3 regions of the Cellvibrio sp. pealriver genome follow, and region 1 is predicted to be linked to each of the others. Evidence: predicted binding sites of a transcription regulator. Region 1 holds the regulator's gene; each other region holds the start of a gene.
What was found. Region 1 encodes PhoB, which activates phosphate uptake and scavenging genes when phosphate is short. Its sites were predicted from a motif close to TGTCATAAANNTGTAACA; they were not measured.
Positions count from the first base shown of each region.

Region 2: VC28_RS10310 (PstS family phosphate ABC transporter substrate-binding protein) is a predicted target of PhoB. The motif match lies at 5,879-5,896, and genes of this name have one in related genera.
Region 3: VC28_RS15690 (alkaline phosphatase PhoX) is a predicted target of PhoB. The motif match lies at 4,545-4,562, and genes of this name have one in related genera.

Region 1 is NZ_KQ236688.1:3,211,875-3,222,602, forward strand. It holds gene hisA (1-(5-phosphoribosyl)-5-[(5-phosphoribosylamino)methylideneamino]imidazole-4-carboxamide isomerase) at 1-172, opposite strand, end outside; gene hisH (imidazole glycerol phosphate synthase subunit HisH) at 203-874, opposite strand; gene hisB (imidazoleglycerol-phosphate dehydratase HisB) at 878-1,471, opposite strand; gene VC28_RS13970 (hypothetical protein) at 1,693-2,310, shown strand; gene VC28_RS13975 (hypothetical protein) at 2,512-3,177, shown strand; gene VC28_RS13980 (dicarboxylate/amino acid:cation symporter) at 3,287-4,588, opposite strand; gene VC28_RS13985 (HU family DNA-binding protein) at 4,693-4,968, opposite strand; gene VC28_RS13990 (chorismate--pyruvate lyase family protein) at 5,148-5,714, shown strand; gene ubiA (4-hydroxybenzoate octaprenyltransferase) at 6,014-6,838, shown strand; gene phoB (phosphate regulon transcriptional regulator PhoB) at 6,951-7,649, shown strand; gene phoR (phosphate regulon sensor histidine kinase PhoR) at 7,799-9,082, shown strand; gene VC28_RS14010 (lytic polysaccharide monooxygenase) at 9,365-10,519, shown strand; gene VC28_RS19320 (DUF2141 domain-containing protein) at 10,665-10,728, opposite strand, start outside.
Region 2 is NZ_KQ236688.1:2,368,028-2,378,755, forward strand. It holds gene pstB (phosphate ABC transporter ATP-binding protein PstB) at 1-550, opposite strand, end outside; gene pstA (phosphate ABC transporter permease PstA) at 635-2,323, opposite strand; gene VC28_RS10305 (ABC transporter permease subunit) at 2,352-4,643, opposite strand; gene VC28_RS10310 (PstS family phosphate ABC transporter substrate-binding protein) at 4,797-5,768, opposite strand; gene VC28_RS10315 (ClpXP protease specificity-enhancing factor) at 5,964-6,380, opposite strand; gene VC28_RS10320 (ubiquinol-cytochrome c reductase) at 6,489-8,723, opposite strand; gene petA (ubiquinol-cytochrome c reductase iron-sulfur subunit) at 8,725-9,324, opposite strand; gene rpsI (30S ribosomal protein S9) at 9,608-9,997, opposite strand; gene rplM (50S ribosomal protein L13) at 10,009-10,437, opposite strand; gene zapE (cell division protein ZapE) at 10,562-10,728, opposite strand, start outside.
Region 3 is NZ_KQ236688.1:3,583,522-3,594,249, reverse strand. It holds gene VC28_RS15715 (Fur family transcriptional regulator) at 1-19, shown strand, start outside; gene znuC (zinc ABC transporter ATP-binding protein ZnuC) at 12-815, shown strand; gene znuB (zinc ABC transporter permease subunit ZnuB) at 808-1,593, shown strand; gene VC28_RS15700 (hypothetical protein) at 1,748-1,972, shown strand; gene VC28_RS15695 (UDP-2,3-diacylglucosamine diphosphatase) at 2,056-2,907, shown strand; gene VC28_RS15690 (alkaline phosphatase PhoX) at 2,988-4,481, opposite strand; gene VC28_RS15685 (ZIP family metal transporter) at 4,601-5,368, opposite strand; gene VC28_RS15680 (acyl-CoA thioesterase) at 5,372-5,785, opposite strand; gene VC28_RS15675 (2-keto-4-pentenoate hydratase) at 5,814-6,617, opposite strand; gene VC28_RS15670 (HDOD domain-containing protein) at 6,752-8,155, opposite strand; gene recG (ATP-dependent DNA helicase RecG) at 8,424-10,541, opposite strand; gene VC28_RS15660 (hydrogen peroxide-inducible genes activator) at 10,552-10,728, opposite strand, start outside.

The DNA.
Region 1 (10,728 bases):
CTTCGAATGCACCGTTCAAATCAACCAGATGCAAACGGCGGCAGCCTTGTTGCACCCATTGTGCCGCCATCGCGACGGGATCATCGGAGAAAACGGTGGAATCGTCCATCAAACCCTGGCGCAAGCGAACGCATTGGCCATCTTTTAAATCAATTGCAGGGATAATTAACATTCAACAATCTCGATTAGCAGAAATGAGGGATCAGGCTTTGCCATCCCAATGTAAAAAATTCTTTAACAGCTGCAGGCCAACGGTATGACTCTTTTCCGGGTGGAATTGCGCCACAAATAAATTCCCGCGGTTTAGCGCGGCATGAAATTGAAAGCCATAGTCACAAGTTGCAGCAACCAAGCTGGCATCGTCGGCGATTACGCAATAACTGTGCACAAAATAGAAACGGCTATCTTGCGGGATACCATCCCAGAGCGGGTGATCATTATGATGCACCTGATTCCAGCCCATGTGCGGCACTTTTAAATGCGCGCCAGTGCTATCAGTATGGTTTTCGCCGAAAAAGCGGACTTTTCCCGGCAAGATGCCAATGCAATCAACACCGCCATTTTCTTCGCTGTGATCCATCAATGCTTGCATACCCACACAAATCCCCAGCACCGGCTTGCCAGTGGCGATTTGCTCGCGCAGCAATGTGTCGAACCCAAGGCGTTTAATTTCTGCCATGCAATCGCGGATCGCACCCACACCCGGAAACACCACGCGATCAGCCGCGGCAACCACGGCCGGGTCGGAAGTCACTACCACATGCTGCTCGGGGGCGACATGCTCAAGGGCGCTTTTGACCGAATGCAGGTTACCCATGCCGTAATCGATCACGGCGACTGTTTGTCTTGGCGTAGTTACTGGCGCATCGGTCATTGCTTACAAGGTTCCTTTGGTAGAAGGCGTAATGCCTTCCATGCGCGGATCTTTTTCCAACGCCATACGCAGGGCGCGGCCAAAGGCTTTAAACACGGTTTCGATCTGATGGTGCGCGTTGTGGCCGCGCAGGTTATCCACATGCAGGGTGACGCCGGCGTGGTTGACGAAGCCTTGGAAAAACTCCCAGAACAGCTCTACATCGAACTGGCCGACGCGCTTTTGCGTAAAGGGGATCTGCATGACCAAGCCGGGGCGGCCGGAAAAGTCGATCACCACACGCGACAGCGCTTCATCGAGCGGCACATACGCATGGCCGTAGCGGCGGATGCCTTTTTTGTCGCCGACTGCTTTGGCAATCGCCTGACCAATAGTGATGCCGATATCTTCTACCGAGTGATGGTCGTCGATATGGGTGTCGCCATCGCAGGTCACGTCCAGATCAATCATGCCGTGGCGGGCAATCTGATCCATCATGTGCTCAAGAAAAGGAACGCCGGTGTTAAACACACCCTTACCGGCACCATCCAGATTGAGGCTAACGCTGATTTTGGTTTCAAGAGTGTTGCGCGTGACCTGAGCGATACGGTCGGACATAAGAAGACTCACATTGAAGATGGCTGGGCTCACAAGCTGATACAAATTAATCGGCAGGAATTATATAGACTTGGCGCGCCGAATTCACGGAAAGGCGCGCTATTAGTGCGATTGTTAAGCCCGAATACAGATTCGGCTGCGCAAACTCTTGCGTGGATGGCGATAAATCTCATCGCCGCACAATGTCATTCACTGATTTTCATTACTGATGGATCGATTCTATGTTTACCACCTTAAAACCCCTTGCCCTGGCATCCTGCCTTATCGCCCTGAGCCCTTTCGCTTTGGCGCAATCCGACAACAATGTGCGCCAAACCGGCTGGAGCTGGTCCGGCCATGTGGATCATATCAACATCGACAAACAAGCCGCGGCCGAGCAGTGGATTGAAGATACCGCCGTTGCGATTGGTGGTGCCGCTGAGTACTACGCAAACGACAGTGAAAATACCTTGTCACTGGGCGCAAGCCTGCTGTTTTACCGCGACAACGCTGAGTTCTCGCAATATGTGGAAGATTACTGGGGCGATGAAAGCTATGAAGAGTCCGATGCAAACGCGCTGATGCTGTTTGCGGAATACGGCCCCAAATATCGCTTCGGGCGCGACAACATGAGCTTTTTCAGTGTGCGCGGTGGCGTGAGCGGCATACTCGGCTCTGAGCGCAGCATCAGCAACTGCCGCGACTGCTACTCAGAGGATATTGAAATTGACGGCGGTGTTTATGGCTTGATCGGCATTGGCCAGACGCTGGGAAGTATTGATCTGAGTTTGCAATTCCAGCAATACCTGAGCGGCGATTTGGACAATACCCTGCGCTTGAAAATATCCGGCGCGTTTTAACAAATTAATACACCTGATGGCACAAAAAATGCCATCAGGTCGATTTCTGCAGTTGCTTTGGTTTTTATAAAAAGTCGGTATTAGGAGTCACTTGCGTTTGCGGTCTCATGGTTTACTTTTAAAACGCAAGAAAAACAAAGTACGCCGGTATTGCGCAGGACGGATGATGTGATTACTTATAACCATTACCAGAGACACAGATTGAACGATCCCCTCAACCCTATACGCCAGCTTATACATCAGGCGCAGGAACAGGATGCCGCGAGCGGAAAGCTGCTTGAATTTGTCGAGTGCCGTAAACAGCACTTACACACGGCCATCAAATTACCTGACCAACAAGCGACCAAAGGTCTGGCTGATTTTGTGGTGCGCTACATAAAGCACGTGCCGGATTTTATTGATGCGATCCGCAGCATGGCGCAAGAGGCAGGTATTTATAACGATGTTGAACCCCTGCTCAAAATTGCGAGCGATTATTTTTTATCACCGCCGTCGATTGTTGACCCGCACAGCCAACTGGAAGCACTGCTCGATGAAGCTTACCTTGCGCACCGTTTGTTGGAAGAAGTAAATGATAGGTTTATGGCGAAAAGCGGAATCCCGCTCGCACCTATGGATATGACCGTCGCCAATATTATTGCGCACGAATTAATTGGTGAGCCTTTTGCCAATGAATTAGATCAGGCCGTTTTATTCTCGGCAGAACTTTTATTAAATGAACACGGTTTTGAAGGTGCCAACATTTCACATTATGTGACTGCGCATCGCGATAGAGGCTGGAGCCAAGAACTGGAGCGCTGGCCTTGTTTGGTAGAGGATTTATCGATCAGCGTTGAGTTTGATAGCGACACATTAACGCGCCACTGACAAAAGCATTTTGTGTCGTCCGCTATTTTTTCCAAATAGTAAAAAATAAAAAAGGCGAATTGCTCCGTGCAATTCGCCTTTTTTATTTTCATTTTTTCGCTCGCGATAATTACACCGGATCAATTTCCGCATTGAGTTTCATATCATCGTAACGCGTTTTATCAACCATATTTTCACTCTTCGCCACAATCACTGACACAGTTGCATCTCCCGTCACATTGACTGCCGTGCGCACCATATCAAGCAAGCGATCGACACCGATAATCAACGCAATCCCTTCAACAGGCAAACCAACTGATTGTAATACCATCGCCAACATCACCAAGCCCACACTGGGCACACCGGCGGTGCCAATGGAGGCGAGCGTAGCGGTCAGGATTACCATCAAATAACCGGACACACCTATATCGATGTTGTACACCTGGGCAATAAATACGGTGGCAACCCCCTGCATAATGGCGGTGCCATCCATGTTGATAGTCGCACCCAAGGGAACAGAAAAACTGCTGACTTTATTGTCCACGCCCAGATCGTGCTCAACGGTGCGCATAGTGACCGGCAAGGTTGCATTGCTGGATGCCGTACTGAATGCAAACACCGCCACTTTCCACATCTTTTTGAAAAATATAATAGGGCTTAAGCCGGATAATATTTTTAACAAGAGGCCATAGACAACAAATCCGTGCAGCAACAATACAAACAACACCGTGAAAAAATATTTCGCCAAATCGGTGATCGCTGCAAAACCGATGTTGGCAAATAATTTTGCGAGCAAACAGAAAACACCGTAGGGTGCCAATTGCATCAGCAACAGCATCATTTTGAGCACCACTTCATTCAAGTGCTCAAAAAACGTTTTCATATTGCTGCCAATTTCGCCGCCTGTACGCGAAATCGCGATACCAAACAAAATCGAAAAGACAATCACCTGCAGCATATTGCCTTCGGCCATTGCCTGAACCGGATTGCTGGGAAATATATCGAGAAACGTTTGCTTGATGGATGGCGCAGGTGGCGCGGTATATGTGCTGGACAATGCCATATCAACCGCAGCACCTGGCTGGATAAATACTGCCACCCCCATCGCCAGTGCAATCGCCATCGCGGTAGTCATCAAATACAACAACAGGGTTTTGGTAGCCAACGCCCCCATGCGGTTATGTCCACCGAGTGAAGCTGCGCCACACACCAATGAAACAAATACGAGCGGTACCACCAACAATTTGAGCGACGCTACAAAAATCTGCCCAATCGTATCGAGTACGCCATTGATCAGTACCGTTTGTATCCACTGCCCATAGCTGGTCGTTGGCACTGTCTGGGGATCATCTACACCAAGCAAGAGATTGAAGATGACCCCAACCAGGACACCCAACAGCATGCCGAGTAAAATTTTATTGGTCAGCGACATAGTCACCCCGGACGTTATTATTGGTTGATGAAGTAATTCAGGACGTTAAGAAAAGATGGTAGGGGATCAGGCGAGGGCGGCATAGGTATGCCGCCGTAACATTATTATTCGTTCACTGCGTCTTTCAGGGCTTTGCCTGCTTTGAAGGTGACAGTTTTGCTGGCGGCGATCTGGATGGTTGCGCCGGTTTGCGGATTGCGGCCTTCACGCGCGGCGCGCTCACTCACATTAAAGGTGCCAAACCCCAACAAGGCCACTGATTCACCACGCGCCAGTGCATTGGTAATTTGCTCGATAAAAGCCGAAACCACCAGATCCGCTTTATTGACACCCAGATCAGAATTATTGGCCAAAGCCACTACTATGTCGGTCTTATGCATGTTTTCTCTCTCCATCAACATTGATTTTCACAGGGAGTTTACCTGCATTCACGGGATTGCGGCAGACTTGTAAACGCATTATTCACGCTTGGGATTGGCCAAGCTGATAAACTGCCGCCCATGCATTTGCGCGTGCCAGCGCAAGCCGACCGCCATATTAGCCGATTGAGGAACCCGCTTTGTCCAAGGCTGCGATGCCCCGCCCGCTTTCAACCCGTTCGTGGAAACCTCTCCGCCAACTTGCCCGCCAACAGCGCCCGCAAGCCGTGTTACAGGATTGGCTGGCCGATAACGGCTCGCTGACAGCGCGCCTCGTCTCATTAAGCCAGAGGCAGTTTGCAGTGAAAGTCTTGCGCCAGGCGCTTGGTATCCCGAGCTTGAATGAGCGCCAGGCGCTGGGTATGAGCCGCCCGCAGCAGGCGCTGATCCGCGAGGTGATACTCTGCGGCAAAGGAACCCCCTGGGTATTTGCGCGCAGTATTTTGCCGCTATCGAGCCTGACCGGATCACTGCGTCATCTGCGCCAACAAGGCAGCCGCCCGCTAGGCGCGTTTTTGTTCAGTCAGCCACACTTGGTGCGCAGCGCCATTGCAGTGGCGCGGATTAGCCGCGATCATGCCTATATGCCAGCCGAATTGTGCGGCAAGGGGCATCTGTGGGGGCGGCGTTCGGTGTTTTATCTACACGCCAAACCCCTGTTGGTCAGCGAAGTGTTTTTACCTGACTTTATCGCCCTGATTCAGTAGCCTGATTTGATCGCTCGAATGTGACAGCCAGACAATCCAGATCCGTCCTGATACCCGATAACTCCAACAATACCGGCGCTTTGGTTATGACAACTCCCAACTCACAAAAACCTGCTGCAACCTCCACCAAAACCGGCTCGGCTAAACCAGCAGCTCCCAAATCTGCCACCCCAAAATCTGCCGTTCCCAAATCTGCTAAGGCCGCAAAATCCAGTGCCGGCAAAATCCTCCAGCGCGCCACGCAAAAAGCAGCAGGCCAGACAGACCTGCGCCAAAAAGTCCTGCTTTATTGGCGCTTGATGCGTATGGATCGCCCTATCGGAACTTTGCTCTTGCTCTGGCCGACGCTATGGAGCTTGTGGATTGCCGCCAAGGGTGTGCCCAGCATCAAAAATCTGGTGATTTTTACTTTGGGTGTGATTGTGATGCGCGCTGCAGGCTGCGTGATTAATGATTTTGCCGACCGCAAGATCGACGGCAAGGTCAAGCGCACTAAAGACCGGCCGCTCGCGACCGGTGCAGTATCCAGCAAAGAGGCGCTTGGCTTGTTTATCGCGCTCTGCATGATTGCGTTCGGGCTGGTGCTGATGACCGATCCACTCACGATCAAGCTGTCCGTTGGCGGGCTGATTCTGGCTTTCTGTTATCCGTTTATGAAACGCCACACCCATTTGCCACAAGTGGTGCTCGGGGCTGCATTTGCATGGGGAATCCCTATGGCCTATGCCGCGCAAGCCGGGGAGTTGCATCATGGTATGTGGCTGATTTACCTCGCGGTGGTGCTCTGGACAGTCGCCTACGACACCTTTTACGCGATGGTTGACCGCGACGACGACTTGAAAATCGGCGTGAAATCCACCGCCATTTTGTTTGGTGAGCAAGACCGGCTGATGACCGGGGTGCTGCAGGTGATGGCGCTTTACGCGCTGTTACTTGTTGGGGAGCGCTTTGAATTAGGCGCTGCTTACTTCCTTGGGCTTGCGGTTGCGGGAGCGCTTTTTGTGTATCAACAATGGTTAATCCGCTTTCGCAAACGCGAGGACTGCTTCAAGGCGTTTTTGAACAACAATTGGGTTGGTGCGGCGGTGTTTGCGGGTATTGCTGCCGATTACGCATTGCGCTAGCGCAAAATTTTTATCCTGTCATAAATGTGTAACACTGAACTTATTTAATAAGCTGCAACAATAGCTTCACAAACCTGTGCGGCACCCCGTAGTTTTTTCAGGCAGAACATTTATGACTGGTCGCAAAATCCTGATCGTTGACGATGAATCCGCAATCCGCGACATGCTGCGTGTGGCGCTGGAAATGGCCGAATACCAGGTAATGGAGGCAAGCAATGCGCAGGATGCCCACGGCCTGATCATTGATGAAAAACCAGACTTGATTCTGCTCGACTGGATGATGCCCGGCACCAGCGGTATTGAACTGGCGCGCCGTTTAAAACGCGACGAAGTCACCGCCAACACCCCCATCATTATGCTCACCGCCAAAGGCGAGGAAGACAACAAGATCCAGGGGCTGGAAGTGGGTGCCGATGATTACATCACCAAGCCTTTTTCCCCGCGTGAACTGGTTGCCCGCTTGAAAGCCGTGTTGCGCCGCGCTGATCCGCAAATCAACTCAGCACCGATCACCGTACAAGGCCTGTGCCTTGACCCCGCCAGCCACCGCGTCACCATCAATAACCAGTCGGTGGATATGGGGCCAACCGAATATCGTTTACTGGAATTTTTCCTGACCCATCAGGAAAGAGCCTATACTCGCAGCCAGTTACTGGATCACGTCTGGGGCGGCAATGTGTATGTGGAAGAGCGCACGGTCGATGTGCATATCCGTCGCCTGCGCAAAGCCCTGACCGTGGATGGCCACGAAGACCTGATCCAGACAGTGCGCGGTACGGGCTATCGTTTTTCTACTCGTATTGAAGCCTGATAACACTTTCGTGAGCGGCTGCAGCTGATCAGTGCTGCGAGACCGTCTGCGGCATGGATGCCGCAGTCGAGCCTACATGGATGTATTCACGGCGAGTCTCGCAGTGCTGATCAGCTGCAGCCGCGGATTTAGAACCAAGAGGCTCGACGTTGTTAAAAGGTTTTAGCGCTGAACTCCAGCGCATTCTTATCATCCTCGCCATTTGCAGCCTGATTGGCTTCTTCAGCGATAATTATTCGCTGTGGATGCTGATTGGCTGCTCCAGTTATATCGTCTGGATGCTCTGGCAAATCCGCCGCCTCAACCAATGGCTGGTACGGCAGGACAGCCAAAATCCACCAGAAGCCAGCGGCATCTGGGGGCAAATTTTCGACAACATCTATCAATTGCAGCGCGACCAGCGCCTTGAAAAAGAAAACCTGCAAGCGGTGATCAAACGCATCCAGGAAATCAGCTCATCACTGAAAGACGGCTTGATCATTTTGGATGCGCGCGGCCATCTGGACTTCTGGAACCCCGCTGCCCATCGCATGCTGGCGCTCAACACCAAAGACCAGGGGCAGTCGGTAATCAACTTTATCCGTCACCCCAAATTTGTCGCCTATTTTGAAGAGGGCAAATACGAAGAACCGCTTGAGCTGCCGTCGCCCCGCTTTGCCTCCAAGCATCTGCAATTTCAGATTACCCCATTCGGTAAAAACGAACGCTTGATCGTCGTGCGCGATATCACCCAGGTGCACAATCTGGAAAAAATGCGGCAAGACTTTGTGGCCAACGTGTCCCACGAGTTGCGCACGCCGCTCACGGTGATCAACGGCTACGTAGAAACGCTGGCCGATAACAACACCATCCCCAGCTGGAATAAGCCCTTGCAGCAGATGTTGCAGCAGGCCAAACGCATGTCGCTGCTGATCAACGATTTGCTGGTGCTGTCCAAACTGGAAACCACCGAAGCGGGTCACAACCACAAGCCGATTAATATCGAGCAGCTGCTGACGATTATCAAAAGTGAAGCGGAAGTGCTCAGCAAAGAAAAAAACCAGCAGCTGACTCTGATCTGCAACAACACCACCAAGCCTTTGTTGTTACCGGGCAATGAAAAAGAATTGCACAGCGCCTTTTCCAATCTGGTCACTAACGCGATCAAATACACACTCGCCGACGGCAAAGTGAGCATGCTGCTCTGGCAAGACCAAAAAAATGTCTATGTCTCGGTGAGCGATAACGGCCCCGGTATTGAAGCGCAGCATATCCCGCGTTTGACCGAGCGCTTTTATCGTGTCGATGCCAGCAGAAATAGTGGGACGGGTGGAACAGGTCTGGGATTGGCGATTGTGAAGCACGTATTGATGCGCCATGAGGCCGAACTGAAAATCACCAGCGAACCCGGCAAAGGCAGTGTGTTCATGTGTGTCTTCCCTTTGCCGCAATAAATTCTGTTATTTGCGCAGCTAATCACATTATTTTGACGTCAAAATAAAATTCGAACTTTTAATTTCGTTTTCTTCTGAAAATTTTCCGAAAATCAAACCTGCATCCCAAAATATTACCCCCCAAACTGAAAGTCGGACTCGCCAATACAACGTTGTCATTTTAGACTCGTTCCCATGCAATGATCTTTGCGCCATGCCCTGATCACGTGCATGTTTTATTCAGTCGTACTCCCGAGTGCTGTCCAGGCACCATCTAACAAACAATAAGTTCGGAGATTGAAAGTGAAAAAGACAATGAAAGCATGCGGTATTTCCGCAGTCGTATTGGGCTCAATTCTGGTTGCAGGCCAGGCATTTGCCCACGGTTATGTATCTTCCCCAAAAAGCCGTGTGATCCAATGTAAGGACAACGGCATTGAGAACCCGACCCACCCAGCGTGTATCGCAGCGAAAGCAGCGGGCAACGGCGGTCTCTACACTCCACAAGAAGTGGCAGTGGGTGGTGTGCGTGACAACCACGAATACTTTATTCCGGATGGCCGTCTTTGCTCTGTAGGCCGCTCTAACCTGTACGGTATGGATCTGGCGCGCACCGACTGGCCAGCAACCAACGTAAGTGCAGGCCCACTGCAATTCGTGTGGACTAACACCGCTGCGCACAAAACCATGTACTTCCGTTACTACATCACCCGCGAAGGCTACAACCACGCGCAACCACTGCGCTGGTCTGACCTTGAATTGATCCACGATTCAGGTAAAGCTGATCAAGAACAATTCTCTTACCACACCGTTCAAATGCCACCACGTACTGGCCGTCACATTGTGTACAGCGTATGGCAACGTGACTGGGAAAGAGATGCGGCTGAAGGCTTCTATCAATGTATCGACGTAAACTACGGCGGTGGCGGTAACTCTTCTGTTCCTGCGTCGTCTTCTTCTGTAGGTTCTGTAGCAAGCTCATCTGTTGGCTCAAGCATTTCCAACAATACCTGTGCTGGTTTGGGTATCTGGAATCCAACTATCGCTTACCAAAACCCAACCCAAGTACAACACAACGGCAAGCGTTATCAGGCTAACTACTGGACTCAAGGCAACAACCCAGAGACCAGCAATGGCCAATACGCTCACTGGTTGGATCTAGGTGCGTGCGGTGGTTCAACTTCATCTACCCCATCCAGCGTTGCACCTAGCTCATCAAGCCGCTCAAGCGTAGCGTCTTCTGTTGCTTCATCAGTAGCATCATCTGTGTCTACCGGTAACTGTACTTCTCCTGCTTATGTAAACGGTGCTACTTACGCAACCGGCGCTAAAGTTGTTAACGCAGGTAGCGAGTATCAATGTACTGTTGGCGGCTGGTGTACTGTTGGCGGCCCATACGCACCAGGTACTGGCTGGGCATGGCAAAACGCATGGTCCTTGGTTCGCAGCTGTAACTAAGGCCTGCTGACCGTTATTACTTACAAGCACAAGTCCTGCAAGTCTGGCCTGTAAGTAATGCGGCGCACATAAAAAACGGCGATCTGAAAAGATCGCCGTTTTTTTATTTAACACAACCTACCACCTCCACCTGCCTGGCCTGTTGTTAGCGCAGCTGGATTTCAATTTCAGTCGGTTGATTAAGCTGTATTTTCGCATCGTCAAATGAC
Region 2 (10,728 bases), 840 kb from region 1:
CGTCCAACAAAATCACTTCCGGTTCAATCGCAATTGCGCGGGCAATCACCAAGCGCTGCTGCTGACCACCAGACAATCCAAATGCGTTATCGTGCAAGCGATCTTTTACTTCATCCCAGAGCGCTGCACCGCGCAATGATTTCTCTACAACTTCATCGAGAATCCGTTTGGATTTCACACCTTGTAAGCGTAGACCATAAGCAACATTTTCATAAATAGATTTGGGAAATGGATTGGGTTTTTGGAACACCATTCCCACTTGGCGACGCAGTTCGGCAACGTCAACACTCTTGTCATAAATGTTGCTGCCATCCAGCAAAATTTCGCCTTCTACACGGCACGCATCAACCAAATCATTCATCCGATTGAAACAACGCAGCAGCGTTGATTTACCGCAACCGGAGGGGCCAATAAATGCAGTGACCTTTTTTTCCGGAATTTTCATATTGACAGCGTTTAGCGCACGCTTTTGGCCGTAAAACAAGTCGAGGTTTTTAACTTCAAGCTTGATCGATTCTGCTGATGCAGTTGGCAATGCTGTTGGGCTCATAATCGGGGCCTGTTTAAGACTCGGTTAAATTTTGATTAACAATATATTTCAAATAGATGACAAATTTATTACAAAGCCCGGAGATTAATCCGATGCGCTGCGATACTTCTCACGCAAATTATTGCGGATTTTGATTGCAGTAATATTCAACGAAACGATTAACAAGACCAATGTCAATGAAGTCGCGTATACCAATGGACGCGCCGCTTCTACGTTAGGGCTTTGGAAACCCACATCGTAAATATGGAAACCCAGGTGCATAATTTTTTGGTCAAGATGCAAGTACGGATAATTTCCATCAATTGGCAGCGCAGGTGCCAGCTTCACCACACCAACCAACATCAACGGCGCAACCTCGCCTGCCGCGCGGGCAATGGCTAAAATTAATCCGGTCATCATCGCTGGCGTTGCCAAAGGAACGACTACCTTCCACAGGGTTTCTGCTTTGGTTGCACCCAATGCAAGACTGCCTTGGCGAATCGTACTTGGAATGCGCGACAATCCTTCCTCAGTAGAAACAATAACGATTGGCAATGTTAATAACGCCAGTGTGAGTGATGCCCAAAACAATCCCGGCGTACCGAATGTTGGTGACGGCAGTGATTCTGCATAAAACAATTCATCGAGGCTGCCACCCAGTGTGTATACAAAAAAGCCCAAACCAAATACGCCGTACACAATAGAGGGCACACCGGCAAGGTTGTACACAGAAATACGGATGATTTTCAAAAAGGTTCCCTGCTTGGCATATTCACGCAAATAAATCGCGGCGAGAACACCAAAAGGAGTAACCATAATTGACATCACAATAACCATGGTCAGGGTGCCGAAGATCGCAGGGAAAATACCGCCTTCGGTATTAGCCTCACGCGGTTCATCGCTCATGAATTCCCAAAAGCGCTCAGCGTACTGACCAGTTTTGGCAAAAACACCCATTTCATTCGGACGAGTTACGCGGACAATATGATCAAATGCAATGACCACTTCTTTTCCATCCGCCGTGCGCGCAACTAATTGATCACGTGTTGCTTGCGCCAGAATTTCATCGCGCTCTTTTTTAATCACATCGTATTCTGCTTCCAGTGCGGCGCGGCGCTCTGCAAACTCAGCATCGGCACTCGCCATTTTTGCACCGGTTGCACCACCCAACTCCAAGCGGCGGCGCTCCAAACGCAACTCATCCATTTTGTTGTTGATGCGACCAATATCCACTTTTTCGATACGGCTGACTTTGTGGTGTAAATCGAGTGCACGCTCCAAACGTTGGTTGAGTTGATCCCAAAAATCCGCGCTCTTTAATTCACTGACAATTTTTCCCTGTTCTTTAATTAACACTGGATAGCCGTAAAAATTACCCCACTCGCGACGCTCGATTGAGATTGCATCGGCGGGGTATTGCCATTCATCCATCCCGGTTTCAAGAAACCAGGAAAAATCGCGGCCATTAACATCACGGTTACCCATTTTGAACAAATAGCGAGTGATTAACTCTACATCCTGCGCAACGGTGTAACCGCCATCGCGTGCTACCGATGCAGGAATGATTTCATCGCGCACTACTTCACCCATTATGATCTGGCGATTGCCATCGCGATCAACAACAGATGTTTGCAAAATGTCAGCCGGCCAGAAGTGACCAAAACCACGCACGGCAATCAAGCCCAGCAAGCCCAGCACCATCAACATACAAATGGCTACCGCGCCACCGTTTAACCAGATCCAGGGCGAACCGCTGCTGAACCAGGATGTTTTTCGTTTCAATAAATTTTTCATCACATTTTTCCGAAAAAGTTATCCAACATTACAGATTGCTGTAGCGTTGACGTAAGCGCTGACGAATAACTTCAGCCAAGGTGTTCACAACAAAGGTCAGTGCAAGTAACACTAATGCAGCAAGGAACAACACACGGAAATGTGTACTGCCAACTGCGGTTTCCGGCAACTCCACTGCGATGTTCGCAGACAAGGTACGCATGCCTTCGAAGATATTGAAATTAACTACAGGACTGTTACCCGTCGCCATCAACACGATCATGGTTTCACCTACAGCACGACCAAAACCCATCATGACGGCCGAGAAAATACCCGGGCTTGCGGTGGGCAGTACTACACCCACCATGGTTTGCCAAGGCGTTGCGCCCAAGGCTAATGAACCTTGTGTGAGATGGCGCGGCACACTGAATACCGCATCTTCTGCGATAGAAAAAATACTGGGGATTACCGCAAAGCCCATGATGATGCCAACAACCAATGCATTGCGTTGATCGTAGTTAACGCCATTGTCGGTAAACCATTGACGCATGCTGCCATCAAAAAACCAGATTTCGGTTAACGGGCTCATTGCAACACAAGCCCATACAGTCGCAACAATCGGCAACACAACAATCACCGCCTCCCAGCCTTCCGGAATGCGATTGCGGATACTTTCCGGAAATTTGCTCCAGATAAATCCGGTAACCAACATAATGACGGGCAACAAAATTAAAATACTGAAAATGGCTGGCAAATGGTTTTCGATAAAAGGCGCGAGCCATAACCCCGCAAGGAAACCAAGAATTACCGTTGGTAAAGCGGCCATAATTTCGATGGTAGGTTTTACAATACCGCGCAATTTAGGCGTCATAAAATAGGCGGTATAAATCGCGCCCATGACACCCAGCGGCACAGCAAATAAAATCGCAAAAAACGCCGCTTTCAAGGTACCGAGAGATAACGGAACAAAACTCATTTTTGCTTCAAAGTTATCGCTACCGGATGATGCCTGCCAAATATAATCAGGCTCATCGCGCCCTTCGTACCACACCTTTTGCCACAGCGAACTAAATGAGACTTCCGGGTGTTTATTCCAAACATCCAGCAGCGCTAGATTTTTGCTTTCATCAATCATTAATGCGCGATTGTTGATTGGAGATATCGCAATTTTATTAATTGCTTTATCACTAATAGATTCATTGAATAACGTGCGATGGGAAGTACCGTAGTAAATTCCGATATTGCCTTTGTCATCGCCCGCCCAAAAACCACGACGAGCAAACTCGGGTGCAAAACCGGTAACGGAACCCTCTAGTGAATCGAAATCACGCACATGCGTTACATGATATTCATTGTGGGGATCGCGCACTAAAAACCATTGGCTGACATGCCCTTCACTGGTACCAACGACCAATGATCCGGTACCGACTAAAAATTGCATCGCAGTAATTTTGCCATTCGCCACTACGACGGCTTCTTTGCGCTCTGCATTGGATGGGCTAATAATTTTGTATAACACCATCTGTGATTTATCAGTCGCTATCACTAAATGTTGTGCGCGCTCATCAATTTGCATATGAGTACCAGTAACACCTTGAGGCAACGGAGGCAGGGTAAAAATTTCCTGCTCCAGCGTCACTGCACCGGTAATTAAATTGCGGCTGCTACTGAATACACCTAACAGCAAACGATTATCTTCCGTCAGTGCACCAATCAATGTGCCACTGGAAGTCTCCTGAATCGCCAATACTTTTAATGCTGCACCCTGTGCATCAAGCTGGATAGGTTGATCGCCCAATGGAAATTCAAGGCTGGGGGTAATTTGACGTTTATCATTTGGATAACTTAATGCGTATTCGGTTTTTGCAACGGCAACCTGACCATTGCTGTAACCATAAGCAACCAGTCCGTGATCGGCTGTACTGGTGGCCAATACTGAAAAACTAGCACCATCCGCTTTTGGCATTTGGGCTGATAACAAAGTTTTTCCATCATCAACCGTAAAAAAACTGACTGCACCGCTGCGCTTGAAGTTGCCGCCGATTTCTTCATAGCGTTCAAGCGTAAGAAATTCAGTTTCGTCCTCTGGTGCGTTGTGCAACGCTTCGGGCGTATAGGTTTTAACAATCTCAACCGATGCACCGCGGAATAGCGGAGCAATTTCAGAGAACAAATAGAAAAATATCAGCCCTAATGAAAACACAACTGCCATACCGGCAGTCATTACTCCATACCGTGAAAGGCCATCCTTAAATTGACGGATACGGCGCAGACGTGTGCGCTGTTCGAGTGTCGGCATCAAGCTGACAGATTCTTTTACCAATTGGGCGGGTTCGGACATGATCTGCTCACTGTTAATCTTATGGCTCGGGAATCCTAGCAACCAAAAATGACACTTTTGTTACAAAACCAGACTTCGCTGTCATTTTTCTGTAACACAGTTTTTCAGGGCAAAAAAAAGCCGCCCGGCAAGGCGGCTTTCATTCGGCGACAATTACTTCTGCAGCTCAGCAAGTGCTTTGGAAACCATTGTCTCTGGCAGCGGGATATAGCCATCGCGCACAACAGTTTCTTGGCCCTGCTTGGATAGAATCAGCTTCAAGAACTCAAGTTGCAGGGTATCCAGCTTACGATTCGGGTGCTTGTTGATATACACATAAAGAACACGCGCTAACGGATAGGTGCCATCCAATGCGTGTGCTGCATCTGGCGTAACGAAAGGCTGGCCATCCTTTTTGGACAATGGCAGCGCACGAACACCAGAGGTCACATAACCAATACCTGAGTAACCAATACCGTTGATTGACTCTGAAACACCCTGAACTACTGAAGCAGAGCCTGGCTGTTCATTGATACTGGATTTGAAATCACCTTTACAAAGTGCTTCGTCTTTGAAGTATCCGTAAGTACCTGATACTGCGTTACGGCTATAGATGGTGAAATCGCGATTCGCCCACGCACCTTCCAGACCCACTTCACCCCAACGGGTAATATCTTTTGGCTCGCCGCATTTGCGGGTAGCAGAGAAAATGGCATCTACTTGTTGCAGAGACAAACCTTTTATCGGGTTATCTTTGTTGACATATACCGCAAGAACGTCGATCGCTACGGGCACAGCCGTTGGCTTGTAACCATGCTTGGCTTCGAATGCCTGTATCTCTTCAGACTTCATCTCACGGCTCATCGGGCCAAAATTAGCGGTGCCTTCAATCAAGGCTGGTGGCGCAGTTGAAGAGCCAGCGCCTTGAATTTGGATATTTACGTTTGGATACCACTTTTTAAAATCTTCTGCCCACAGCGTCATCAGATTGTTAAGGGTATCTGAGCCTATTGAGTTCACGTTTCCTGATACACCGGTGACAGCTTTGTATTCAGGCAACTTTGGATCAACAGCGGCCTGCAGCGCAGCGGTGCAAACCATAGAGCCAGCAAGTACCAGCCCTTTGATAATGTTCTTGGCGTTCATAGAGCGCTCCGTTAGTCATTGCGTAGATTGGTTGTGTGGCAAGGCTTGCCTCACCACTGAAAGCTACTCTAACGGCCAAATATGACACTAATGTGACCGCGCGATATTTTTGTCACAAATATGTCGCACAAACGTCACAAATAAGCTCCAAAAACAAAAACACCAGCCGCAGCTGGTGTTGTTAGAAGGTGGTCGTTATTTAACGACACGTAATCCTGGTCGTTTTGCCCCATCACTAACAGGCTTGACCGGTGGTGTGGGTGAGACAGGTGGCGGAGCGGGAGGCTGGGGATTGGCTTCTGGTTCAAACATCATCCCCTGACCATTTTCCCGAGCATAAATCCCTAAAATCGCCCCGCATGGAACATAAAGATTATTAACAACACCACTAAAACGGGCATTAAAAGAAACTGCAGTGTTATCCATAAATAAATCTTTCACAGCACTGGGCGAAATATTCAGGATGATCTGCCCATCCTTGTTTACATGCTGCTGTGGTACTTGGGTTCCCTGTACATGAGCATCAACAAGAATATGGGGGGTGCAATTGTTATCCAGTATCCATTCATAGATGGCTCGCAAAAAATAAGGGCGGCTGGATGACATGGACATAAGCAGTTTTCCTTGGAATAGAACAATACCAACAAATTACAGGGATTTATCCACAGACTCAAACAAAAAGGGCGACCTTAGTCGCCCTTTTTGTTTGCTCACCGATTATCAGTGAATGTCTCTCCAGAACTCGCGATTCAGGAAGTAGACAAAGATAAAGAGAATAACCAGGAAGCCCAACACGTAAAGACCAATTGACTGGCGCTTTACAGCAATAGGCTCGGCAACATACTCCAGAAAATTAACCAGATCGTAAACAGCCTGATCAAATTCAGCCTGGGACATGGTGCCTTTGATTTTTCCTTCCTTCAATGCGCCGCAATGTTCGTCCATTTCAACCTGACCAATATCATTACGCAACGCACCGCCGTGATGATTGAGTTTTGGTCCAGCGCCACACTCCAGCAAACCCTGTGGCCCAATCAAAACATGTGGCATGCCCACATTCGGGAATACACGGTTATTAACACCCCATGGGCGAGTTTCATCCTTGTAGAAATTACGCAGATAGGTATAGATCCACTCTGGAGAGCGAGCACGAGCAACAAGTGTCAAATCCGGTGGAGCTACCCCAAACCAGACCTTGGATTGTTGTGGCTTCATAGAAATATCCATCAACTGACCAATACGCTCGTTACCAAAAATCAAATGCTGCTCCATCAAGCTGTGTGGAATATCCAAATCATCAGCTACGCGCTCATAACGTGAGTATTTAGCAGAGTGACACCCCATGCAGTAGTTAACGAAGTACTTGGCACCGCGCTGCAGAGACTCTTTATCCTTTAGGTCGGGCTCCATAGCATCACAAGGAATAGCACCACACTTAAATGCACCTTCTGCAGCAACCGCCTTAATTGGCACAATTGCCAGAATCAAGAACAGCACAAAACCGGCAGCAACCAATAACCCAGGCAAACCCTTGGCTTGAGTGCGTGTAGGCTCTACCAGATCTTTATCGCGCGCAGCCAACAACGGTAATACAGCAAAAATAGCTGCCAAGACAAAGCAAAGCACTAACAGCAACGCTGGAACATCGCCACCGATGTAATCAATCCCCATCCAGGCAAAAATCACGGCAAACACACCACACAGAACCCAAGAGACTTTTGACTTGGCTTTTTCTGGGCTGGTAGTAGTCCATACGGGCATGGTCAGGAAGTATGCAAAGTAGAAAGCGGTAGCAATTTGCGATAACAAGGTTCTACCTTCAGTTGGCGCTTTAACACCCAAGTAGCCCAGCACTACGAACATTGCAGCAAATGCAATTAACATAATGCGCGGGATATGGCCACGATAACGCATGGATTTGACCTTGCTACGATCCAACCATGGCAGTACAAACAAGATAGCAATAGCTGCACCCATGGCCACGAAACCTAATAATTTCGCAGTCAACACCATTGGCCCCACTTCAATTTGCAGGGTTACTGCACGCAGCACTGCATAGAAAGGAGTGAAGTACCAAACTGGGGCGATATGGGTTGGCGTTTTCAGATTATTAGCTTCTTCAAAGTTAGCGTACTCAAGGAAGAAGCCGCCCATCTCAGGCATAAAGAACATGATGAAGCAGAAGGCAAACAGGAACACAGTGATGCCAACCAGATCGTGCACTGTGTAGAAAGGATGAAAAGGAACGCCGTCACGCGGAATGCCGTTTTCGTCTTTGTTCTTTTTGATTTCGACGCCATCGGGGTTGTTAGAACCCACTTCATGCAAGGCCAGAATATGCATAACAACCAACGCCAGCAATACGATAGGCAAGGCCACTACATGCAAGGCAAAGAAGCGGTTCAGGGTAATGCCAGAAATCAGGTAATCACCGCGAATCCACTCAACCAAATCATTGCCTACAACCGGAATAGCGCCAAACAGAGAAACGATTACCTGTGCGCCCCAATAAGACATTTGCCCCCAAGGTAATACATAACCCATGAAGGCTTCGGCCATCAGCACGAGATAAATAGTCATACCAAAGATCCACACTAATTCACGTGGAGCTTTGTATGAACCGTACATCATGCCGCGGAACATATGCAGATAGACAACGACGAAGAATGCTGAAGCACCAGTAGAGTGCATGTAACGCAAAAGCCAGCCGTAATCTACGTCACGCATGATGTATTCAACAGATGCAAACGCACCTTCGGCGGAGGGGGTGTAGCTCATTGTTAACCAAATACCGGTTACCAGCTGATTGACCAACACCAATAAAGAAAGCACGCCGAAGAAATACCAGAAATTGAAATTTTTGGGCGCATAATATTTGCCCATATGGGTATCCCAGGCACGTTGTACCGGGAGGCGTTTATCAACCCACTGCCACAATCCCACTAACCAATTCATATCAAGCCCCCTGGTCTTCGCCAATCACAACAACAGCATCGCTCTCATATTTATGAGGAGGAACTTCCAGGTTCAGCGGTGCAGGTACGCCGGTATATACGCGGCCAGCCAGATCATATTTGGAACCATGACATGGGCAGAAGAAACCACCTTGCCATTTTTCGCCACCCAAATCGGCTGCCCCAACATCAGGACGATACATAGGAGCACAACCAAGGTGCGTACAAATCCCAAGCAGGATTGCAAACTCTTTATTGATTGCGCGCTCCGGGTTCTTGGCGTATTCAGGCTGCTGAGGCTCATTGGATTCAGCATCCAGCAACACGCCTTGCTGCTCTACTTTCTTCAAGCTATCCAGAGCAGCTTGCGTACGGCGAACAATAAACACAGGCTTGCCGCGCCACTCAACAGTAACCATGGCACCTGGCTCGATTTTGCTAAGGTTGTACTTTACTGGCGCACCAGCAGCTTTTGCCTTGGCACTCGGGTTCCACGAACCCACAAAAGGAATAGCAGCACCCACTGCACCAACCGCACCCACTGCACACGTGGCTCCGATTAATACGCGACGGCGCGTTTTATTTACTGCGTCATTACTCATGACGATTTTCTCCCCTAAACACGGCTAGCAAATTGCCTAATATATCGTCCAGCGACTTATCACAAATACAGCTCAAAGACTGGCGAAATAAGGAATATTGGGTGACTCAAGAAAAGGCGGGCAATGGTAATGAATTAACGCACTGCTTACAAGAATAACCACACACAAACAGTGGGTTATAAGCCCGCAATTTTAGACGTAAAAAAACGCCCAAGCCAGTAAAGACTTGGGCGTTTTTTGATGATCATCAACCAGCCAGCAAATAACTGACCGGTAAAAATCATTAACGCTTGGAGAATTGCGGCTTCTTACGCGCTTTGCGCAGACCAACCTTCTTACGCTCAACTTCACGAGAATCGCGAGTAACGTAACCAGCTTTACGCAATTCGCTACGCAGAGACTCATCGTACTCCATCAGAGCACGAGTCAGGCCGTGACGAATAGCGCCCGCCTGACCAAAGCTACCGCCACCAGAGACAGTAACATTTACGTCAAATTTTTCTACCAAACCGACCAACTCCAAAGGCTGGCGCACTACCATGCGCGCAACCGGGCGGCCGAAGTACTCATCCAATGGACGATCATTAACAATAATTGCACCAGTACCAGCAGTGATGAATACACGTGCGGTAGAGGTTTTGCGACGGCCGGTGCCGTAAAATTGTGCAGACATGTCAGCTCCCCTTAGATGTTCAGTTCTTTAGGTTGCTGAGCAGCATGTGGATGCTCATTACCTGCATAAACTTTCAGTTTTTTGAACATAGCACGACCCAGTGGACCTTTCGGCAACATGCCTTTAACAGCAGTTTCGATGGTGCGCTCTGGCGCTTTTTCAATCAACTTTTGGAAGCTGATAGATTTAATACCACCCACAAAACCAGTGTGAGAGTAGTAAATCTTGTCAGTCGCTTTACGGCCAGTCACGCGCACTTGAGCAGCATTGATCACAACGATGTAATCACCGGTATCAACGTGTGGGGTGAATTCTGGCTTGTGCTTGCCACGCAAGCGTGAAGCAATTTCCGCAGATAAACGGCCGAGTGTTTTTCCCGCCGCATCCACGATGAACCAGTCATTAACGACAGATTCTGCTTTGGCAATATAGGTCTTCATGTTATTCCTGCCTAATTGGATGTGGAACTAATCTAAATGAATAAAACAACCCCTAAAATAGGGAGGCGGCATACTACACAGCCAGTGCTTGCTTTTCAACCGCTATTTACAGCCTGATGGATGGTTATTCCGGGCGATGAGGGCGAGCGAGGTACTCATGGCTTTGCATCTCAAGCAAGCGACTAACGGTGCGCTGGAACTCAAAATCCAACTTTCCTGTTGCGTACAACCCAACTAAAGGTCTTGCAGCCGATATGACCAGCTTGACTTGACGATCGTAGAATTCATCAA
Region 3 (10,728 bases), 370 kb from region 1:
AGAATGCCATCATGAGTGAGTATCTGATCAAAGCGCGCGGGTTATGTGTTACGCGCAACGGCCGCCAGATTCTCCAACGCGCCGATCTGACACTGGAAGCCGGTAAAATTGTGACCCTTATAGGCCCCAACGGCGCAGGTAAAACCACGCTTGTACGCGCAGTACTTGGGTTACTCAAGATCGATGAGGGGAAGATCGAGAAAGCACAGGACTTGCGCATTGGCTACATGCCACAAAAACTCCACATTGATGCCAGCCTGCCCTTAACGGTCGCGCGCTTCCTTGCACTGGGAGGCAAAGCACGCGCGGATTTACCTGAAACACTGGCACTGACCGGCATCGACAAGCTGATCAATATGCCCATGCAGTCGCTCTCGGGCGGTGAAACCCAGCGTGTTTTGCTGGCGCGAGCGCTGCTGCGCGATCCACAACTGCTGGTGTTGGACGAACCTGTACAGGGCGTAGATGTGACCGGCCAGTCGGCGCTTTACGCACTCATTAATGAAATCCGCAACCGCCGCCAATGCGGAGTGCTGCTGGTCTCCCACGATTTGCATCTGGTGATGGCCACTACCGACACCGTTATTTGCCTCAACCAGCACATCTGCTGCGAGGGCCATCCGGAGCAAGTCACTAACGACCCCGCCTACCTCGCACTCTTTGGCGATACTCCCGGGTTGGCAAATGCCCCACAGGTGGCAATTTACACTCATCATCACGATCACCAGCACGATGCCCATGGCGATGTTATCAAGAGCAAACCTGCGTCTTTGGTGCATCGCCATGGCAGCCATTGCGGACATGACCATGCCTGATTTTCTAGTACTTGCGCTGCTTGCCGGAATCGCGGTTGCCCTGGTTGCAGGCCCTTTGGGCGCTTTTGCGGTCTGGCGTCGCATGGCGTATTTTGGCGATACCCTCGCGCATTCAGCCCTACTCGGCGTTACATTTGGCTTACTGCTGGACATCAACCTGAATGTCGCCATCGCCCTTGGCTGCTTACTACTGGCGTTGATACTGGTCGCTCTTCAGCACAACCGCTTCCTCGCCACCGACACCCTGCTCGGAATACTCTCCCACTCCACCCTCGCGCTGGGGCTGGTGTGTGTCAGTGTCTTCAGCGACAGCCGGATCGACCTGATGGCTTACTTGTTTGGGGATATTCTCTCGGTCAGCCAAAGCGACGTGGTGAGCATTTGGATTATTTCCCTCGCGGTGATTGGCGCGCTGATGTGGCTCTGGCGGCCGCTGCTTGCGATCACCGTGCATGAAGAGCTGGCGCAAGTTGAAGGTGTACCTGTGACCCGTGTGCGCACGGCACTGATGCTACTGATGGCGCTGGTCATCGCTATTGCGATGAAAGTGGTGGGGGTTTTATTGATTACCGCGCTGCTGATTATCCCCGCAGCGGCGAGCCGCCGCCTGACACACACCCCGGAGCAGATGGCGATAGTGTCCAGTTTGCTGGGAATTGCGGCGGTTTGTGCCGGTCTTGCCGCGTCTTACTGGTGGGATAGCCCGGCTGGCCCCGCCATAGTGCTCTCTGCCACCAGCCTGTTTTGCCTGACACTACTCAAAAAACAACAGGCCTAAACTGCCCTCCCTGCACAATCTTGTAGGCAATATCTCACAAGATTTGCGGAGAATTGCGACTGTTTTCACATTTGGGATTCCGCGATACTGAGCAGCATCCCGCCTTGACACCCAGTCACAGTTTGGCGGCTAAATCAGCAAGGATAACGCCCTAATGACGATTCTCAATATTGGTAACGAAGCATTCAACAGCACGGAAGTGGCCGAAAAAGTACAGCATGACATCGACTTTTTACTGGCGCGCATCAAGCACCTGCAACAACAACCCAGCCCCAACCCGATTGTCCTGCAAACCTACTGCGAGATGCTGGAAAGCCGTCAGGCGGTGCTTCACTGGTTAATTCAAGAACAACCCACCTCCGTTAGCCGCGCGGGTTAACTGTCACCCAAAATTCATCAAAATGTTGCCTTTCCGTCATCTGTTGATCCCAGACTGGGATGAAACAGCTACGGAAATGCACCATGACCCATGCCAATCCCCTCGCTGCCGACTTTTTAGTTGCCGATAAAACCCCACCCAAGCCGACCAGCGCGCTGATCAATGCCCGCACCATATGGATCTCGGATATCCATTTAGGCTTTCGCGATTGCAAAGCCGATTACCTGCTGGATTTCCTCAACCACATCCATTGCGACACCTTGTATTTGGTGGGCGATATTGTGGATTTGTGGTCGCTCAAGCGCCGCTTCTGCTGGCCACCCAAACACTATCAGGTGATGCTGAAGTTCTATGAGCTGGCAGCCAGAGGCGTGCGTGTAGTCTATGTGCCCGGCAACCACGATGATCCTATCCGCCACTTCTCTGGCCAGTTATTCGGCCCAATTGAAATTGCGCAGGAACATGAATATGTGACTGCCGATGGCAAACGTTTGCTGATCATGCACGGCGATGCGATGGATGCCTACATCAACCACAGCTGGTTGACGCGGGTTATTGGCGACCACGGTTATGAACTCTTGTTGTTTATCAATCGCTGGTCTGATCGCATCCGCAAGCTTATGGGTCGCCCCTATTTTTCACTGGCCGGATTAATCAAGAGCAATATCAAAGGTGCCAAGGCGGCGATTGAAACCTATGAGCGGGAGGCCATTGCCGAGGCCAAACGACGCGGTTACGACGGCGTTGTCTGCGGCCATATTCACTATCCTGCACTGCGCGAAGAAGGCGGTTTACGCTACGCCAATTGCGGCGACTGGATTGAGAACTGCACTGCGCTGGTTGAAGACCATCAGGGCAACATGCGCCTCTTGCACCACAGCGACACCACCCGCTGGCATGAGCTGGACGCGCAGGCTGCACTGGAAGCAGCCTGAGATTGAGCAAGAAAACCCAGAGAAAAAACCATTAAAAACAGAAACTACCCGAACATAAAAGCGCTTGGAGTAAACAAGCGCTAACTTACTTTATCCATACCCTTGGCCTGGTTGCGCAAATGCCCCCATGGGCCGGTGATCGCCAAGGTCATTCCGGGGCGCTGGATATTCACAAACAAGGTTGTGCCATCGGGCGAAAAACAGGCACCGCAAAACTCACCTTTCTCCGGATGCGCATTCATCGCCAGCGTGTAGATTTTCCCCTCAGGCGTAAGCCCGCGCAGATAGTTCACGGTATCGGGATTATCCGAATAGCTGTCTTCGCAAATAATCAAATCACCCCAGGGGGCGACGGCAATATTGTCGCAAGACTCCAACACCGCGCGGTTATGGCTCTCATACAACAGCTCCATAGTGCCCGGCTGCTCCGCTTCGCGCGCGGTGCCTTCGTAGGGGCTGGGCTGGTAGCGCCAGACCTGACCGATACGGTTGGGGCCGCCGCCGGTTGCCGCAAACAGGACTTCGCGGGTGTTATCGTCGCGCAGCGCAAACGCCAATCCTTCACCCCGGGCAAAAATCGCCGCACCTTTGGCTTCACCCCGTTTGCTGAGATCGCCATCGGGCGATGTCACTTCCTCAAGGTCGATCCACTCGCACTCAAAACGCTGGTTGATGGCCACCGATTGCGCATGTTTATCGGTGGAGTCTTCCGGCCAGTTGCGCGTGTTGGCTTTTGGCCAGCCGCGAATCGCCAGGGCTTGCAAGCGACCGCCCTGCGCCAGCTTGCCAGGTACTTTGGGCAGGAAGCGATAGAACAAACCGCGCTCATAATCCTCTGATAAATAAACAATGCCGCTGGTGCTATCCACCGCCGCCGCCTCGTGCATAAATCGCCCCATGTCTTTAAGCGGTACGGCATCGACCAGCCCTTTGCTGAGCGATGGCACTTCGAATACGTAGCCATGTTCACGGCCATAGCCTTGCAGTTTACCCACCAGTGATTCTTCGCAGGTGAGCCAGCTACCCCAGGGTGTTGCGCCGCCCGCACAGTTACGCGCGGTTCCAATCAGGCTGAGATGACTGCGTTCTACGCGGCCACTGCGATGGTCAAACAACAAGGTGCTGGTGCCGCCGTTTACGGGGCGCATGGTCAACAAGTGATTGTCGTAGGCTTTGTCACCCACATGCTTGCGCGCCAATTTGCGATCACCACCGAAGGGGTCGATTTCATCAAGACTGGATGCCAACTCATGGTTGCGCACCAAAATGCACTGGCTGGGGTTACCCGGCACCGGAAAGGCCGCCATACCATCAGGTGCGCTGGGCGTGATCAACCCATCGCTCATGCGGTCGCCGGTGCGGGAAATAACGCGATAACTGAAATGGCGCGGCAAATTGAGAATGCCTGCAGGGTCCAGCAATAACTGGCCAACCTTGTCGATCCCGTATACCGGGTCCTGCGCATAGACCTGCGCCTGCAGCTGCAAACTGCGCAGACCTCCCAACGCCAGCGCAACGGCGGATGCATTTTTAAGGAAATGACGACGACTCAATTGTCCAGCGTTAACAGGCATAAAAAATCCTTGGATTCACAACAACAGTAAACACAATTAGCGGGCACCTTTTTGCGCCCTGCAGGTTACGGTTTGATGACACCACCGCAGAACCCCTGAGCTGATTTGCCTTATACGCATTACATTTCCAATGTTTGTAATGCTATAGCAACAACAAACCCCAGCGCGGCCACCAAACCCGACATTTCATGAGTTTCGGCGAAGGCTTCGGGGATCATCGTCTCCACTACCATCGCAAAAATCCCGCCGGCAGCGATGCAACTAATCAGGGCTTTGACATGCTCCGGTGCCGATCCGAAAAACAATGCACCGATAACGGCAAAACACCCCGATAGCAACGCAATCCCACCCCAGAGCCGCAAAATAAACCCGCCGCTACGCCCGGCCTGACGCATGCCCGCCGTACTGGAAAGCGCCTCTGGAATGTTCGAGATAAAAATAGCAGTAATGGTGACAATGCTGAGCTTGCCACCGCTGGCGACCAATAAACCTATGGCGATGGATTCGGGAATGCCATCGAGCAAAGTGCCCGCGGCAATCGCCACACCGCCGTTCGATACCGGCGAGGATGCTTCGGCATGGGAGTGCGGGTGCTGCCCACGCGAGCGTTTGCGGTGTTTTGCCGGGTGATTGAGTGCGCGGTTAATCAGGGAAAATACCAATGCGCCCCCCATAAAACCGGCGATTACCCACACTGTGCTAGCCTGCTCCACTGCATCTGCCACCAGCTCAAAGCTCAACGCCGACAGCAAGATTCCACTGCCAAACGCCATCACGTAAGCGACCGTTTTAGCAGAAAACCGGATAAACCAACCAAGCAACGCCCCCAGCATCAGGGCACTGGCGGCCGCGAATCCCCAAAAACCAGCCTCCAGCCACACCGGCATGGCTTAGCCCGCAAACCAAGCGCGTACCGGGTCGGGTAGAGGTACCGATTTACCGTCAACCGAACTGACCCAGACCACTTTGGAATAGCCTTCAGCCGCCGGTACATCCGGCTGCGAGGCGGTATAAACCTTGTAAGTCACCATAAAACTGGAGCGGCCAGGCTCGGAGATATACACATCAATACGCAGGGTTTCCGGATGGAAAATCGGCCGCATAAACGTACACCCAATGGTGACGACGACGGGGTGGGTATCACTTTTGAGAGGCAGCCCCTTTGCCAGCATCCACTGGAAGCGCGCCTCCTCAAAATAGCGAAAATAAAGGGTATTGTTCACATGCCCGTAGGCATCCATATCGCCCCAGCGCACGGGAATTTCGCAACTGAAGAAGGGTTGGGATGGGGATGTATCGCTCATAAAAACTCCTGTTTCATCGACCTTTTTATCAAACGGCCTGTTTGGCACTGAAACTGACGTGCATACTGCCCAATCCAGCATAGTCGATCTGTATATCCGTGTTGAGCGGCACCTCTATTACGCCAGCATAAGAGCCGGTGATGACGGCCTGCCCCGCGACTATGCCCTGCCCCCGGCTGCGCAAAAATTCCGCCAGCCAGTAAAGTGGCGCACGCGGATGGGTATTCGGGTGCTGCCCCTGACGCTCGATCACCTCGCCATTGGCACAGGTCATGGTGATAGTAAAACTGCTCGCCGCGCGCGCTTGCGCTGAATCCACTTGCGGGCCGATGAACAGCCCCTGATTGACCAGGCCATCGGCCAGCATTTCAGGGAACTCACAACTGGCGGGATCAGCGTAGCGGCTATTGATCAACTCCAGTGCCATATGGGTTCTGGCAATCGCTGCATCGACTTCATCCGGCGTGTAAGGTTCGGCGCGCGGCGGTAAATCCTGCCCAAAGAAAAATGCCAATTCCGGTTCGATACGCGCGCGTTCGCCCTCTGCCGTGGTTTTTGCCCAGAGGGATACCGGAGGCACAGAATCGATGGTGCGGGTAAAAATCGAGCCGACAATCACCTTGTCATCAGCCGGTGGCTGCAGGCATTTCCAGCCGCCGATACTGTCATCCATCACATCACACCAGCGCTCGGCAACAGCGTTCTGGACGGCCAGCGCCTGTTCAATAGTTTGTGGGCGGCAACTTTCGGGTAATCGCTCTGCCTGTATACCCTTAATACGGCGCTCTACAAGAATGGCTGCTGCTTCTGCAGCGGGAAAATCAATGGTCATAACAAACCTGTCTGCTGGTGAAGTGGTGGAAAAGCTATTGTTTTAATAATCGATTAAAAATCGGTTCCGCTAAAAACACAAAACCCCTTGGAAGGGGTTTTGCCTTGGATCGATCCCGGTAGCAACCGAGCCTATCAGTGATGAGGCGAAAGCTCGTGAGCGATATGCTTGAGGTCATCGCCCGATTCAATGATGTTAGCCACCGTGGTGTAGGCCTTTTCCGGATCCAGATGCAGGTCTTCAAACACCTGCGGTGGAATAGCCTGCTTGGGGCCACGGCCAATGTTGTGCTGGTACAGCAAGCGCTGGGCGACATAAATCAACTTGGCGTAAGCCGCATATTCACCTTGATAATGCGGATTGTTTTGGTGGCGCAATCCGACCACCACCTCTTCCGGCATCGACCAGAGCGACATCAGCGAAGCGCCCAATTGCTCACGGGTCACGCCCAATAAATGGCGTTCAACGGCCTGATGGTCAACATGCGGATTGGTGTCAGCCAATTCGCAATAATTGCGGAAATACGGAGGAAATACTTCAGCCAGGATCAAATAGCCAAAGTTGTGCAGCAGGCCGCACAAATAAGCCATACCAAAGCTGGGGCGATGGTCGCGTGGAATCGCGGTTACCAATCCTTCAATGGTCGCCGCCATGTAGACCGCTTGCTGCCAGTAAGGCAAAGCCCCGTGCGGCCCCTCTTTGGGAATGGTCATGGCTTTGCCAAGTGACAAACCCAGTGCGAGGTTGAGCACCATATCAAAACCAAGTACGCGGACAATCGCATCGTGAATGGATTTGATTTTGCCCGGCGCAGAGTAGTAAGGCGATGCCGCCCAGCTCACGACTTGTGCAGCAAGGCTTGGATCGGTTTCGACGATCTGCGCAAGATCGCTGATATCCGCATTGGGGTTTACCCGCAGCTTGATAATGCGCTGCGCGGTATCCGATAACGGTGGTAATTCAAGGGTTTCTTCAAGGCGCTGCTTCACGCGCAATTGGGTAAAGTTGCGCACCGCGCCGAGGATCTGTTCGGTATCGCTGGTGCTGGTATCGTCCACTTCCAGCGGCTCAAGTGGCACAGCGATATCGCAAATGGTGGCGTCATCCATTATTTGCTGGAATTCTTCGCGGCTGAAACGCAGCAACTGCTGCTCATCGCCTGAATCCGCCAGCAATTCGGGGCGCTCGATCAGACTGCGGTCAATCAATGTCAGCAAACCGGCCAGTTTGGGTAGCGCCGGAATAGACTGCAAATTATGGGATACACAAAACTTATGGATATCTTCCGGTTTCGCTGCATGCAGTTCGCGCCCTAACTGGCGGTTGACTGCCTTGAGATCCAGCAGGCGGTCAGCGGCATAAATCACCTGCACACGCCCTTTTCCGTCTTGCAAAATAACCGATTTGGCTGCGCTCATAGTACGTAGATGCTGGTCATGCCAACGGGCCCTTTCATTCTCAGACGCAGGCACTTCAGACACCTGATAGTGCACATTTTGTTTGTTGAGTAATGATTGAACGCTGGTAGGGACTGGCACGGCCTACTCCTCTTAATGAATCCAAGTGGTTGATGTACATAGTGTTACATAGCTTTTGGGTGATTACGACCAATGTGTGCAAGGGCATTGGCACTTCTCATATAGTCATTTCAAACAATTACCAAAAGTTGCCGTTTTGTCTAGGGTATCTGTCCAAGCATAGTCCAAATTTACCGCTGCACGGGGCAATCATCGGGAAGATAGCATCTCGCTACGCAAAAAATCGAACAGTTCGCATATTGGGATGAAACAGCCGCCAAATCCGGGGTCAGACTTGCAAATAACGATGATTCTGGCCAAGCCAGCGCTGCACTATATATTCGCATTCGCGTGGGTAATCGCTCATTAGCAGCAAGGCGGCGTCTTTCACAGCAGGGAGCAAATGGCTGTCGCGCTGTAAATCGGCAATGCGGAACTGCATTTCGCCGGTCTGGCGTGTACCCAGCACTTCGCCCGGGCCGCGCAGCAGCAGATCCTGTTCGGCGATATAAAAACCATCGCTACTTTCACGCATCACCCGCAAACGCTCGCGCCCGTTTTGCGATAGCGGCGAGCCATACAACAGCACACAATGACTTGCGGCAGAACCGCGCCCGACACGGCCGCGCAATTGGTGCAACTGCGCAAGCCCCAAACGTTCGGGGTTTTCGATAATCATCAAGCTGGCGTTTGGCACATCCACCCCCACCTCAATAACCGTGGTAGCGACCAGCAGATCCAGCTCATGGGCTTTGAATGCGGCCATTACCTCTTCTTTGTCAGCGGGTTTCAAGCGCCCGTGAATAAGGCCGATGCGCAGTTGCGGAAGGCTTTCAGCAAGCTGCGCTGCGGTCACTTCGGCAGCCTGCGCTTCCAGCGCTTCGGACTCCTCAATAAGGGTGCACACCCAGTAGGCCTGCCGCCCTTGCGCACATGCAAGGCGCACTCGCTCCACCACCTCTTCGCGCCGGTTATCGCTGATAACAACGGTGGTGACGGGCGTGCGGCCGGGGGGTAATTCATCGATCACGGAGTAATCCAGATCCGCATAAGCGCTCATCGCGAGCGTGCGCGGAATTGGTGTGGCAGTCATAATCAACTGATGCGGGCGGCAGATACCGGACTGCGCAATATCGCCGCCAATTGTGCCTTTTTCCGAGAGCGTTAGCCGCTGATGCACGCCAAATCGATGCTGTTCATCAATCACGATCAAACCCAAACGGGCAAAATCTACCGCCTCCTGAAACAGGGCATGAGTACCTACAATTACCTGCGCTTCACCACTGGCAATGGCGGCGAGCTGGTTACGCCGCTCGGCTGCTTTCAATTTGCCGGTCAACCAACCAATACGGATACCCAGCGGCTCCAGCCATTTGCCAAAATTCAGCCGATGCTGCTCGGCCAGAATCTCGGTCGGCGCCATGATCGCTGCCTGCACCCCGCTTGATACAGCCGCGAGCGCCGCAAGTGCCGCCACCACTGTTTTGCCGGAGCCCACATCGCCCTGCACCAGGCGCAGCATCGGGATAGGTTTGGCCAGATCCGCGGCAATCTCATCCACCACCCGGCGCTGGGCGCGTGTCAGCTCGAACCCCACCCGCGCCATAAATTGCGCTTGTAATGCAGCATTGATAGTGAGGCGCTGCGCCCCATCGGCCTGGGTCTCACGGCGCAACAGCAGCAAGCTGAGGTGATGGGCAAGCAGCTCTTCAAATACCAATCGCTGCTGAAAAGGATGCTCGCCATCCATCAGCTGTTGGATATTTGCGTTAGTAGGAGGCTGGTGCAGGTAACGCAACGCCTCCGCCAGACTCACCTGATTCAACTGGTGCCGTACCGCAGCTGGCAGCAATTCATTCAGTACGTATTGATCAAGCAGCTTGAGCGCCTGCGCCGCCAGCGAACGCAGGCGCGGCTGGGTCAGACCTTCAGTGGCAGGGGAAACAGGGGGGAGCGATTGTGCCAACGGCAAGGGAGCGGCAGTGTCCAGCTCGTCGTATTCGGGGTGATACATTTCCAACCCCGAGGCTCCGCGGCGGGTCTCGCCAAAAATCCGCAAACGCGTACCATTAACCAAACGCTGTTTTTGCGCATTGTTAAAGTGATAAAAGCGCAGGGTTATCGTGCCAGTGCCATCCTGAACCTTACACACCAGACTGCGGCGCTTGCCGAACACTATGTCGCAAGCGCGTACTTCCGCTTCAATCACTGCATTCACATTGGGCTGCAGAGCCCCGATTGGCGTAATGCGGGTGCGATCCATATAGCGCAAGGGCAAGTGCAGTAGTACATCCTGCACACTGAAAAGCCCTATCTTCGCCAATTTTGCCGATAAACTGGCACCAACGCCCTTGATCGCGGTTACGGGCAGCTGGTCGAGCGTAACCTTGCTAACAGGTGCTTTCACAACGGAAATGTCAGTTACTCTGGTCTGCCGGGGCTACGCGGCAGGCTTTAATCGCCGCGCGCAATGCATCGATCGCCTTGTGCCGCGGGAAACTGGCGCGCCAGGCAAGCGCAACTGTACGGCTAGGTGATGGTTCTGTGAACGGGCGGGTGACCAACACATCGGAGCTGTATAGCGAACTCTCGGC